2 regions of the Enterobacter cloacae complex sp. ECNIH7 genome follow, and region 1 is predicted to be linked to the other one. Evidence: predicted binding sites of a transcription regulator. Region 1 holds the regulator's gene; the other holds the start of a gene.
The links. The regulator Fur, encoded in region 1, represses iron uptake genes when iron is present. The targets are predictions, from matches to a motif close to ATAATAATGAGAACNACTATCAA.
Positions count from the first base shown of each region.

Region 1 (5,035 bases):
AATCAAATCGCTTTGTTGTGCAGGTTGGCCTGCACGGCTGTGATTTGCCATTACCGGGTCCTTCTGATGCAAGGGTTAAATTGTACCGCAAACCTTTTCAATCAATTCCGCCGGGAACTGCATGGACTGCATGATGTGTTCAATCATGCTGCACTTGCGGCCCGTATTGGTATTGGTGATCACCCAGTACGGGGTGCCAGGAACATGTTTGGGTTTGGTTTGATTGCCATTTTGCAGCAGCGTCTGCTCGTCGCCTGCGAAATAGACGCGAGTACGGCCGTGAAGCGACTCGGTCGCTTCAGCAAACGCTTTGTTATCCAGTGAGTAAAGTGTAGACAGCACCAGCATAAAGCGGTTAACGGCCTTTTTCTGCTCCGCGTATTCATCGGAGAGCAGCAGCTCGCGCATCGCGCGCACTTTATCTTTTGCCGGCGTCACGGCAGGTTTTGCTTGTGCAACAACGCTCGGCTGAGACACGACATCTTTGGTGACTGGGGTAGCAGGCTGTGAAGCGGCGGAAATTTTAAGCATGCGCCGTAAAATGTCGGACGCGCTCTCCCCGATATGCCGCGTCTGGCTGGCAATATACTGATAGAGTTCGTCATCAACTTCGATTGTTTTCATCTTAATCCAGTGCGATATCTTATCTGAATACAAGTCATTGGGATTATAAGGTCAAATCCCAACAGCGGATAGCGTCAAACCAGGTTGGCAGCAAAAGTCAGATTAAACTGGAACCTTGCAGCCGGGCGGCAGAATGGTCAACATGATACCCTAACCTGACATACGTAAAAAAAGAACTTTGCCATGAAATTGAATACCCGAGCGCAAACTGCACAATCGCCGAACAATAATTCTCCCATCGTACTGGTTCACGGGCTTTTTGGTAGTCTGGATAACCTGGGCGTGCTGGCGCGCGATCTGGTTACCGACCACGATATTTTACAGGTCGATATGCGCAATCATGGTCTTTCCGGGCGTTCCGACGAGATGACCTACGCGGCGATGGCGCAGGATCTGCTGGATACGCTGGATGCCCACGACCTGCAAAAGGTGACCCTCATCGGGCATTCAATGGGTGGCAAAGCGGTGATGGCCCTGACGGCACTGGCCCCGGACCGTATTAGCGGCCTGGTGGTGATTGACGTCGCGCCCGTGGATTATGACGTTCGCCGTCACGACGAGATTTTTGCCGCTATTAATGCGGTCACAGAAGCGGGTGTCGCGACGCGCCAACAGGCGGCTGCCGTAATGCGTGAGCATCTTAATGAAGAAGGCGTCGTTCAGTTTCTGCTGAAGTCGTTTGTTGACGGGCAATGGCGTTTTAACGTGCCGGTGCTCTGGGACCAGTACAATAACATCGTCGGCTGGGAAACCGTCCCCGCCTGGCCATACCCCACTCTCTTTATTCGCGGCGGCAACTCGCCTTACGTTACCGACGCGTACCGCGACACGCTGCTGGCCCAATTCCCGCAGGCTCGCGCCCACGTGATTGCCGGTGCCGGGCACTGGGTGCATGCGGAAAAACCGGATGCTGTGCTGCGCGCCATTCGCCGCTATCTCGCTGATACTGCAAATTGATTAAAAAGAAAGCGACTGGAAGGCTGCAGGCGTCCAGTCGTTGGCGTGCCGTTTTTGGTGATGTATGATGGCGCGCTTATCGCCCGGGCATTAGCAGGGCGGCGTGTTTCCCCCGAAGTCTCAGAATCATGGCCAAAGAACAAACGGACCGTACGACACTAGATCTGTTCGCGAATGAGCGTCGCCCGGGACGACCCAAGACGAATCCGCTTTCGCGCGATGAACAGCTGCGTATCAATAAACGCAACCAGCTTAAACGCGATAAAAATCGTGGGCTTAAGCGTGTCGAACTGAAGCTCAACGCCGACGCGGTCGATGCACTTAATGAGCTGGCCGAGGCCCGAAATATCAGCCGTAGCGAGCTCATTGAAGAGATGCTGATCGCCCAGCTTGAGACGTTGCGCGGCCAGGCATAAGTCTGAAAATTCCCTTAATTACCCTTTTCATGTAGCACAGAGTGCAGTCCTGCGCGATAGCTGTTTCCGCAGGGTTGCCAGTTCTGCTATTATTGCCCTTATCCGTGGCCAAATTGCGCCACCATACTATTAAGTTTCAAGAGGTTATTTTACTCATGGCAATCATCGGCATTTTCTTTGGCAGTGATACCGGCAATACCGAAAATATCGCGAAAAACATTCAAAAACAGCTCGGTAAAGACGTTGCTGATGTGCATGACATCGCCAAGAGCAGCAAAGAAGATCTCGAAGGCTATGACATTCTGCTGCTGGGCATTCCAACCTGGTACTACGGTGAAGCCCAGTGCGACTGGGATGATTTTTTCCCGACGCTGGAAGAAGTGGACTTCAACGGTAAGCTGGTCGCCCTTTTTGGCTGTGGCGATCAGGAAGACTACGCCGAATACTTCTGTGACGCGCTGGGCACCATCCGCGATATCATTGAGCCGAACGGCGCGGTTATCGTAGGTCACTGGCCGACCGCCGGTTACCACTTCGAAGCGTCTAAAGGCCTGGCCGATGACGATCATTTCGTGGGTCTGGCCATCGACGAAGACCGTCAGCCAGAGCTGACCGCAGAGCGTGTTGAGAAGTGGGTTAAGCAGATCCGCGAGGAACTGCACCTGGATGATATTCTGAACGCCTGATTTTATCGCGGCGCAACTGCGGTTGCGCCCATGCCCCAGGTCAAACCGATTAAATTAATCGCTACAATCTTTTAACTTTTTCGCCCAGACCTGTACAATGTCTCCCTGATAAAACGTGGTTTTCCATTGAGCAAGTTTGTTGGTGATACCACGTTTTTATAAGCATATTTTGCCTGAGACTTGCAGTTTTCATTTAGCCATGGCAGTTCTATAATGAGACGCATTATCCCGGGTGCATTTTCTGTCACTTCCTACAGAAGTGAATCGTTTAGCAACAGGACAGATTCCGCATGACTGACAACAATACCGCATTAAAGAAGGCTGGCCTGAAAGTTACGCTTCCTCGGTTAAAAATCCTTGAAGTGCTTCAGGGTCCAGACAATCACCATGTCAGTGCGGAAGACCTCTATAAACGTCTTATCGACATGGGTGAAGAGATCGGGCTGGCTACCGTCTATCGCGTGCTGAACCAGTTTGATGACGCGGGCATTGTTACCCGTCATAATTTCGAAGGCGGTAAATCTGTTTTCGAACTGACCCAGCAGCAGCACCACGATCACCTGATCTGCCTCGATTGCGGCAAGGTCATTGAATTCAGCGATGATTCCATTGAATCACGCCAGCGTGAAATCGCGGCGCGTCATGGCATCCGCCTGACGAACCACAGCCTGTATCTTTACGGTCACTGCGCTGAAGGCGACTGCCGCGAAGACGACCACGCGCACGACGCGAAATAATCAGTATTCATACTCTGAGCCAGCCGCAAGGTTGGCTTTTTTTTTGCCTGAAAAAGCCCGGTGGCGCTGCGCTTACCGGGCCCACGGGCTATGACACCTTTGTAGGCCCGGCAAGCGCAGCGCCACCGGGCGTAAAGCACTTATTTATTGTTATTGCGTATCTCGTTCCAGATCTTATCGCAACGCTTCGCCACTTCCTGATCGTTACCGGTTTTACGCGCCTGGATACAGGCCTGGTAATCCATCACGCGGACGTTCTCCTGCGTCGCGAACTGCTCATGCGCTTTCTCTTTCTTCAGCACGTTCAGCACGCTCTGACAGGCTTGAATTTTCTCCGGCGATCCTTCCGCAGTATTTATGCAGGCGCTATACGCCTCCTTCAGACGGGAGTCCTCTTTCGGCGCCTGATTCTGAGCACACGCCACCAGCCCTGATGCCAGCAACGCGACGATTACGATTTTTTTCATCATGTGCAGTCTCCATACCGGCGGGACTCAGCCCGCCGGTGCGTTCATCAGAAGATGGTGAATGGGGCAATAACCATGAATTTCACGTCACGTTCATCCTGGAAGATGTTGCCGTAACCGCCCGCATAGCTCGGGATATCGGAGTGGTTGTCATACTGAGTGAAGTGCAGTTTGAACATCGTGCCTTTCGCGCGGCCATCCTGCAGGGTATAGATAGCATCGAGGCTGTAGGAAGACTCTTTCAGGCGATAGTTAGGATCGTAGTATGCGTCCGGCGTGGCCATATCGGCAGGTTTTGCGTCCCAGGCGTAAGCGTAAGAGGCACCCACGGCCCAGCCCGGCAGATTCCAGTTTTTCAGGTCATACATTGCGCCAAAGAAGACCGCTTTCTCGCCGTCGGCGTTGAAGTCAGAGCGGTTATCCCACCAGATATCAAGACGACCGTTGGAGGAGGCGTAGGTCGGGGTCATACGCTGCAGGAAGTAGCCCTGCTGCCCTTCCGCCTTCACCCATGTGCCTTCCAGACGTAAATCAACCTGACCGACCTTGTAGCCGAAGGTTAACGCCTGCAGCCACGCGGTGCCGTCATAAATGTCGTTGACGCCACCGTTGCTGACCTTGTCGCGCGTACCGTAGAACTGGTAGCTGGTGCTCAGCGGGCTACCCGCGACATCGAATTTATAGCTGGCCTTGGCAAAATACTGATCGACATAGCCTTGTGCCTGACCGAATGCCGCTTCAAGCACCAGATCGTTTTTGAAGTCGTACTTCGCGCCCAGCGAGTGCAGGTAATCGACTTTGGTTTTTTTATCGTTCTGGTAGAACTTGTCCATTTCAATGTGCCACGGCGCTTTGTACTCGTTGGTCCACATATAGGAGAAGCTCAACGCCCCCGCGTCACCGTAGTCAAAATTCGCCCCGGCTTCCGCACCCTGATAGGTACCCGGCATAAAGCTCCAGTGCGGCGCTAACAGAGTCTGACCGGTTGGCTGAATATAACCACCGCGCGCCCAAACCGGACCGTATTTAAATTTTGCAGCGGCTTTATAAAGGCTGATACCGCTCTTATCCCCGGACCAGTCTTCTTTATAGGCTTTGTTGCTGGAGGAGAAGGCAATTTCGTTCGGGTGGGCGCTGTCACCGTTTTC
Region 1 covers NZ_CP017990.1:1,453,652-1,458,686, reverse strand. The annotation lists gene pgm (phosphoglucomutase (alpha-D-glucose-1,6-bisphosphate-dependent)) at 1-51, opposite strand, end outside; gene seqA (replication initiation negative regulator SeqA) at 76-624, opposite strand; gene ybfF (esterase) at 808-1,581, shown strand; gene ybfE (LexA regulated protein) at 1,710-1,997, shown strand; gene fldA (flavodoxin FldA) at 2,153-2,683, shown strand; gene fur (ferric iron uptake transcriptional regulator) at 2,974-3,420, shown strand; gene chiQ (ChiQ/YbfN family lipoprotein) at 3,561-3,887, opposite strand; gene chiP (chitoporin ChiP) at 3,935-5,035, opposite strand, start outside.

Region 2 (5,035 bases), 2.1 Mb from region 1:
TTCCATTTGTACGCGCAACCGATCCAGAAGGCGGACGGGAGCGGCTACTACGAAATTCTGGCGCGTATGGAGAGCGAGGGAGAGATCTTCACTCCTGACCGCTTTATTCCGTTGATTGCCCAGTTCAACCTCAGCCACCGGTTTGATATGTGCGTCATGGAGAAATTACTGCTGTGGCTGCGCGATCACCCTTCAACGCAGGCTGGCGCCCGTTTCTCCGTTAATCTGATGCCGCTCACGCTGATGCAAAAAGAGGTGGCGACCGAGATTTGCGCGCTCTTTGAACGCTACGGCGTTGCGCCTCAGTCTGTCGTGATTGAGATTACCGAAGAGCAGGCCTTCTCAAATTCAGGCTGCAGCATCCACAATATTCAGCAGCTGCGGGATTACGGTTTCAGGATTGCCATTGATGATTTTGGTACCGGCTACGCCAACTACGAGCGCCTCAGGCGCCTGCAGGCGGACATCATTAAAATTGATGGCTGCTTTATTAAAGACATTTGTACTGATGATATGGATGCGATGATCGTGCAGTCGATGTGTAATCTGGCGAAGACGAAATCGCTGTGCGTCGTAGCGGAATACGTCGAAACACCGGCGCAGCGGGAGATGCTGCTTCGTTTCGGCGTGGATTATCTGCAGGGCTACCTGATAGGCAAACCCAAGCCGCTGGAAGAATTGCGGGCATAAAAAAACCGGGAGCCAGGCTCCCGGTTTTTGTTTAACGCTAAAGGTTAGAGCACCAGTGCCGCGATAGAAGCAGACAGGACGCTCACCAGCGTAGATCCGTAAACCAGCTTCAGGCCAAAGCGAGAAACCACGTTGCCCTGTTCTTCGTTCAGACCTTTAATCGCGCCCGCGATAATCCCGATGGACGAGAAGTTCGCGAAGGAGACCAGGAACACGGACAGAATGCCTTCCGCGCGCGGAGAAAGCGTGCTGGCAATTTTCTGCAGATCCATCATCGCAACGAATTCGTTAGAAACCAGTTTGGTTGCCATGATACTGCCCACCTGCAGCGCTTCGTGAGCTGGCACACCCATCACCCATGCAACCGGGTAGAAGATGTAGCCCAGAATACCCTGGAAGGAGATACCCAGCACCGCTGCGAACAGGGCGTTCAGCGCAGAAATCAGCGCAATGAAGCCGATCAGCATGGCGGCAACGATAATCGCCACTTTGAAGCCCGCCAGAATGTACTCACCCAGCATTTCGAAGAAGCTCTGGCCTTCGTGCAGGTTAGACATCTGGATGTTCTCTTCGCTGGCATCAACGCGGTACGGGTTGATCAGCGACAGAACGATAAAGGTGCTGAACATGTTCAGAACCAGCGCCGCAACAACATACTTTGGCTCCAGCATGGTCATATACGCGCCCACGATAGACATGGAAACGGTAGACATTGCGGTTGCCGCCATGGTGTACATGCGGTTGCGGGACATTTTGCCGAGAATATCTTTATACGCGATGAAGTTCTCAGACTGACCGAGGATCAGGGAACTGACGGCGTTGAAGGATTCCAGCTTGCCCATGCCGTTCACTTTGGACAACAGGAAACCAATTCCACGAATAACGAACGGCAGAACGCGGATGTGCTGCAGAATACCGATCAGCGCGGAGATGAAGACGATAGGACAGAGAACCTTCAGGAAGAAGAACGCCAGGCCTTCGTCGTTCATTTTACCGAAGACAAAGTTGGTCCCTTCATTGGCGAATCCGAGCAGTTTTTCAAACATTTCGGAGAAGCCTTTCACGAAGCCGAGGCCTACGTTGGAGTTCAGGAAGAACCACGCAAGTAAAACTTCAATGACCAGCAGCTGGACAACATAACGGATACGAATTTTTTTGCGGTCTGTGCTGACCAGCAATGCAAGTGCAGTAACGACAACAAGTGCCAGGACAAAATGAAGGACGCGGTCCATATTTGCTCCAAATATGAGGCAGGTTTAATTTTCGTGCACATTCTATGTAACAAGCGAAAAGAAAACGAGATCGAGGACACACTATAGTTACATCCTGTGACGAGTCTCAAAAATAGTGATCCACAATACATTTTTGTTATGTTAGGTAAATGAGTGAAAAGTTAAGTTTGTGTGCTAGTCTTCACAAAAGCGCGCGCGATTTCAGTTTCTGTTAGATCGCCCCACTTACCCGCCCGTCTATCGTTCAAAGCTATCAGAGAAATCACTGCAAACAGCATAAATGATCTTGATAATCATTCTCATTTTGATAGGATTAAACATAGCAAAGGCTATATTTCAGAGGCAGAAATGACAAACAGTCGCGTAGAGGGTAGCAGTGGCAGAGCCGCGCGCAAGTTGCGGTTCGCATTAATGGGACCTGCGTTCATCGCTGCCATTGGCTATATCGATCCAGGTAACTTTGCGACCAATATTCAGGCCGGGGCCAGCTTCGGCTATAAGCTGCTGTGGGTGGTCGTCTGGGCAAACCTGATGGCGATGCTGATTCAGATGCTCTCCGCAAAGCTGGGGATTGCCACAGGTAAAAACCTGGCAGAGCAAATTCGCGACCATTATCCGCGTCCGGCCGTCTGGCTCTATTGGGTTCAGGCGGAAATCATAGCCATGGCCACTGACCTCGCTGAATTTATTGGTGCAGCGATCGGGTTTAAACTGATTCTGGGCGTGTCGCTGTTGCAGGGGGCGGTACTGACCGGGATTGCCACTTTCCTGATCCTGATGCTGCAGCGTCGAGGTCAAAAGCCGCTGGAGAAGGTTATCGGCGGTCTGCTGCTGTTTGTCGCGGCGGCCTATATTGTGGAGCTGATTTTCTCACAGCCGAATTTGGTGCAGCTCGGTAAAGGTATGGCAATCCCAAGCCTGCCAACCTCGGAAGCGGTGTTCCTGGCTGCCGGGGTATTGGGGGCGACTATCATGCCGCATGTGATTTACCTGCACTCCTCGCTGACTCAGCATCTCCACGGTGGGACGCGCAAAGAGCGTTACTCCGCCACCAAATGGGACGTGGCGATTGCCATGACCATCGCGGGGTTTGTCAATCTGGCGATGATGGCTACCGCTGCCGCCGCTTTCCACTTTAACGGCCACACCGGTATTGCCGATCTCGACCAGGCTTATCTCACGCTGGAACCCTTACTGAGCCATGCTGCCGCCACGATATTTGGTCTCAGCTTGGTGGCTGCCGGTCTCTCTTCTACGGTGGTGGGCACGCTGGCAGGCCAGGTGGTGATGCAGGGGTTTGTCCGCTTCCATATTCCGCTGTGGGTTCGTCGCTCCGTCACCATGCTACCGTCATTTATCGTGATCCTGATGGGGCTCGATCCTACGCGAATTCTGGTCATGAGCCAGGTGCTGCTGAGTTTTGGTATCGCGCTGGCGCTGGTGCCGCTGCTGATCTTTACCAGCAACAAAAACCTGATGGGCGAACTGGTCAACTCGACCCTGGTGAAACGGACCGGGTGGGCCATCGTGGTGGTGGTAGTGGCGCTGAACCTGTGGCTGCTGGTTGGCACCGCGTTGGGTCTCTAAAAGAAAAAGGAGCCGGGAGGCTCCTTTTTGCATTAATGGTGACCGTGGCCATGACCGTGGCCGCGTCCTTTCCCGCCGCGATCCCAGCCGCCGCGACGGTCGTCACGATCGTTCCAGCCTTCGCGGTAGCCGCGCTCATACGCGTTGTCTTTATACCAGCCGCGGTGTCTGCCGTTATCATGTTTCCACCAGCGGTCTCCGCGCCACTCATAGTGACGGTTCCAGTAGTCACGGTCGCGCCAGTAGCCACCGTCCCAGTATCTGCCGTAGTCGTCACGATCGCCAATTTGTAATTTTACTGATGGCAACAGGGTGATTTCGCCCGCATTGGCGATCAGCGGGGCTGAAGCCAGTAATACCGCTGCAAGAATCAGTGACCTGAACATACTCTTTCTCCTTCACGATCGGGGCCCTTGTGGGGCCTGTTAACGCAATATTACGAGTTGGTAAAGCCTCGTTTCATCGCCTCAACTCCGAATTGCTGAATGAGAGCACTTTTTGCTAAAAGTGATTTTATTTTGAGCTGTTCAGGATTGTATCAATACGGACCAGTTCTTCAGCAGAGAAATGGCGGTTTTCCAGCATCCCCACGGCGTCATCAATCTGAGCCGTTTTACTTGCTCCAATCAGCACTGACGTCACGTTCTCATGGCGTAATACCCAGGCCAGAGCCATCTGGGACAACTTCTGACCGCGCTCTTCCGCCATGGCGTTCAGCTTTCTTACCTTCTCCAGCTTCTCTTCGGTGATCTGGTCAGGATTCAGGAACTGACTGCCGCTTGCCGCGCGTGAGTCTGCCGGAATGCCGTTCAGATAGCGGTTTGTCAATTGTCCACCGGCCAGCGGCGAGAAGGGAATGCAGCCGACCCCTTTTTCCTGCAACACGTTCAGCAGTTCCTCTTCCGGCGCACGTTCAAAAAGAGAGTATTTCGGCTGGTGGATCAGGCAGGGCGTACCGAGATCGTCAAGGATATCAATCGCCTTGCGGGCCAGTTCTGCAGGGTAGTTGGATAACCCGACATACAGGGCTTTTCCCTGGCGCACCGCATGGTCAAGCGCTTTCATGGTTTCCAGCAGCGGCGTTTGTGGGTCAGGACGGTGATGATAGAAGATATCCACATACTCCAGCCCCATGCGCTTCAGGCTTTGATCGAGGCTTGCCAGCAGATATTTGCGTGACCCCCAGTCGCCGTAAGGGCCATCCCACATGGTATAACCTGCTTTGGTAGAGACGATCAGCTCGTCTCGCCAGGGCAGGAAATCCTCCTGCAAAATACGGCCGAAATTACGTTCGGCCGATCCCGGCGGCGGGCCATAGTTGTTGGCAAGGTCGAAATGCGTAATGCCCAGATCGAACGCGCGCTGTAAAAGTTGACGGCTGTTTTCGATAAGCGTGGTGTCGCCAAAGTTATGCCACAGCCCAAGCGAGATGGCGGGCAACCTGAGTCCGCTTTGCCCGCAGCGGCGATATTCCATTGTCCGATAACGATTTTTGTCCGGCTGATAACCCATTCTCATGACCTCTG
Region 2 covers NZ_CP017990.1:3,563,217-3,568,251, reverse strand. The annotation lists gene WM95_RS17525 (sensor domain-containing phosphodiesterase) at 1-690, shown strand, start outside; gene WM95_RS17520 (NupC/NupG family nucleoside CNT transporter) at 735-1,922, opposite strand; gene WM95_RS17515 (Nramp family divalent metal transporter) at 2,271-3,509, shown strand; gene WM95_RS17510 (DUF2502 domain-containing protein) at 3,542-3,895, opposite strand; gene mgrA (L-glyceraldehyde 3-phosphate reductase) at 4,023-5,021, opposite strand.
Region 2: WM95_RS17515 (Nramp family divalent metal transporter) is a predicted target of Fur. The motif match lies at 2,209-2,231, and genes of this name have one in related genera.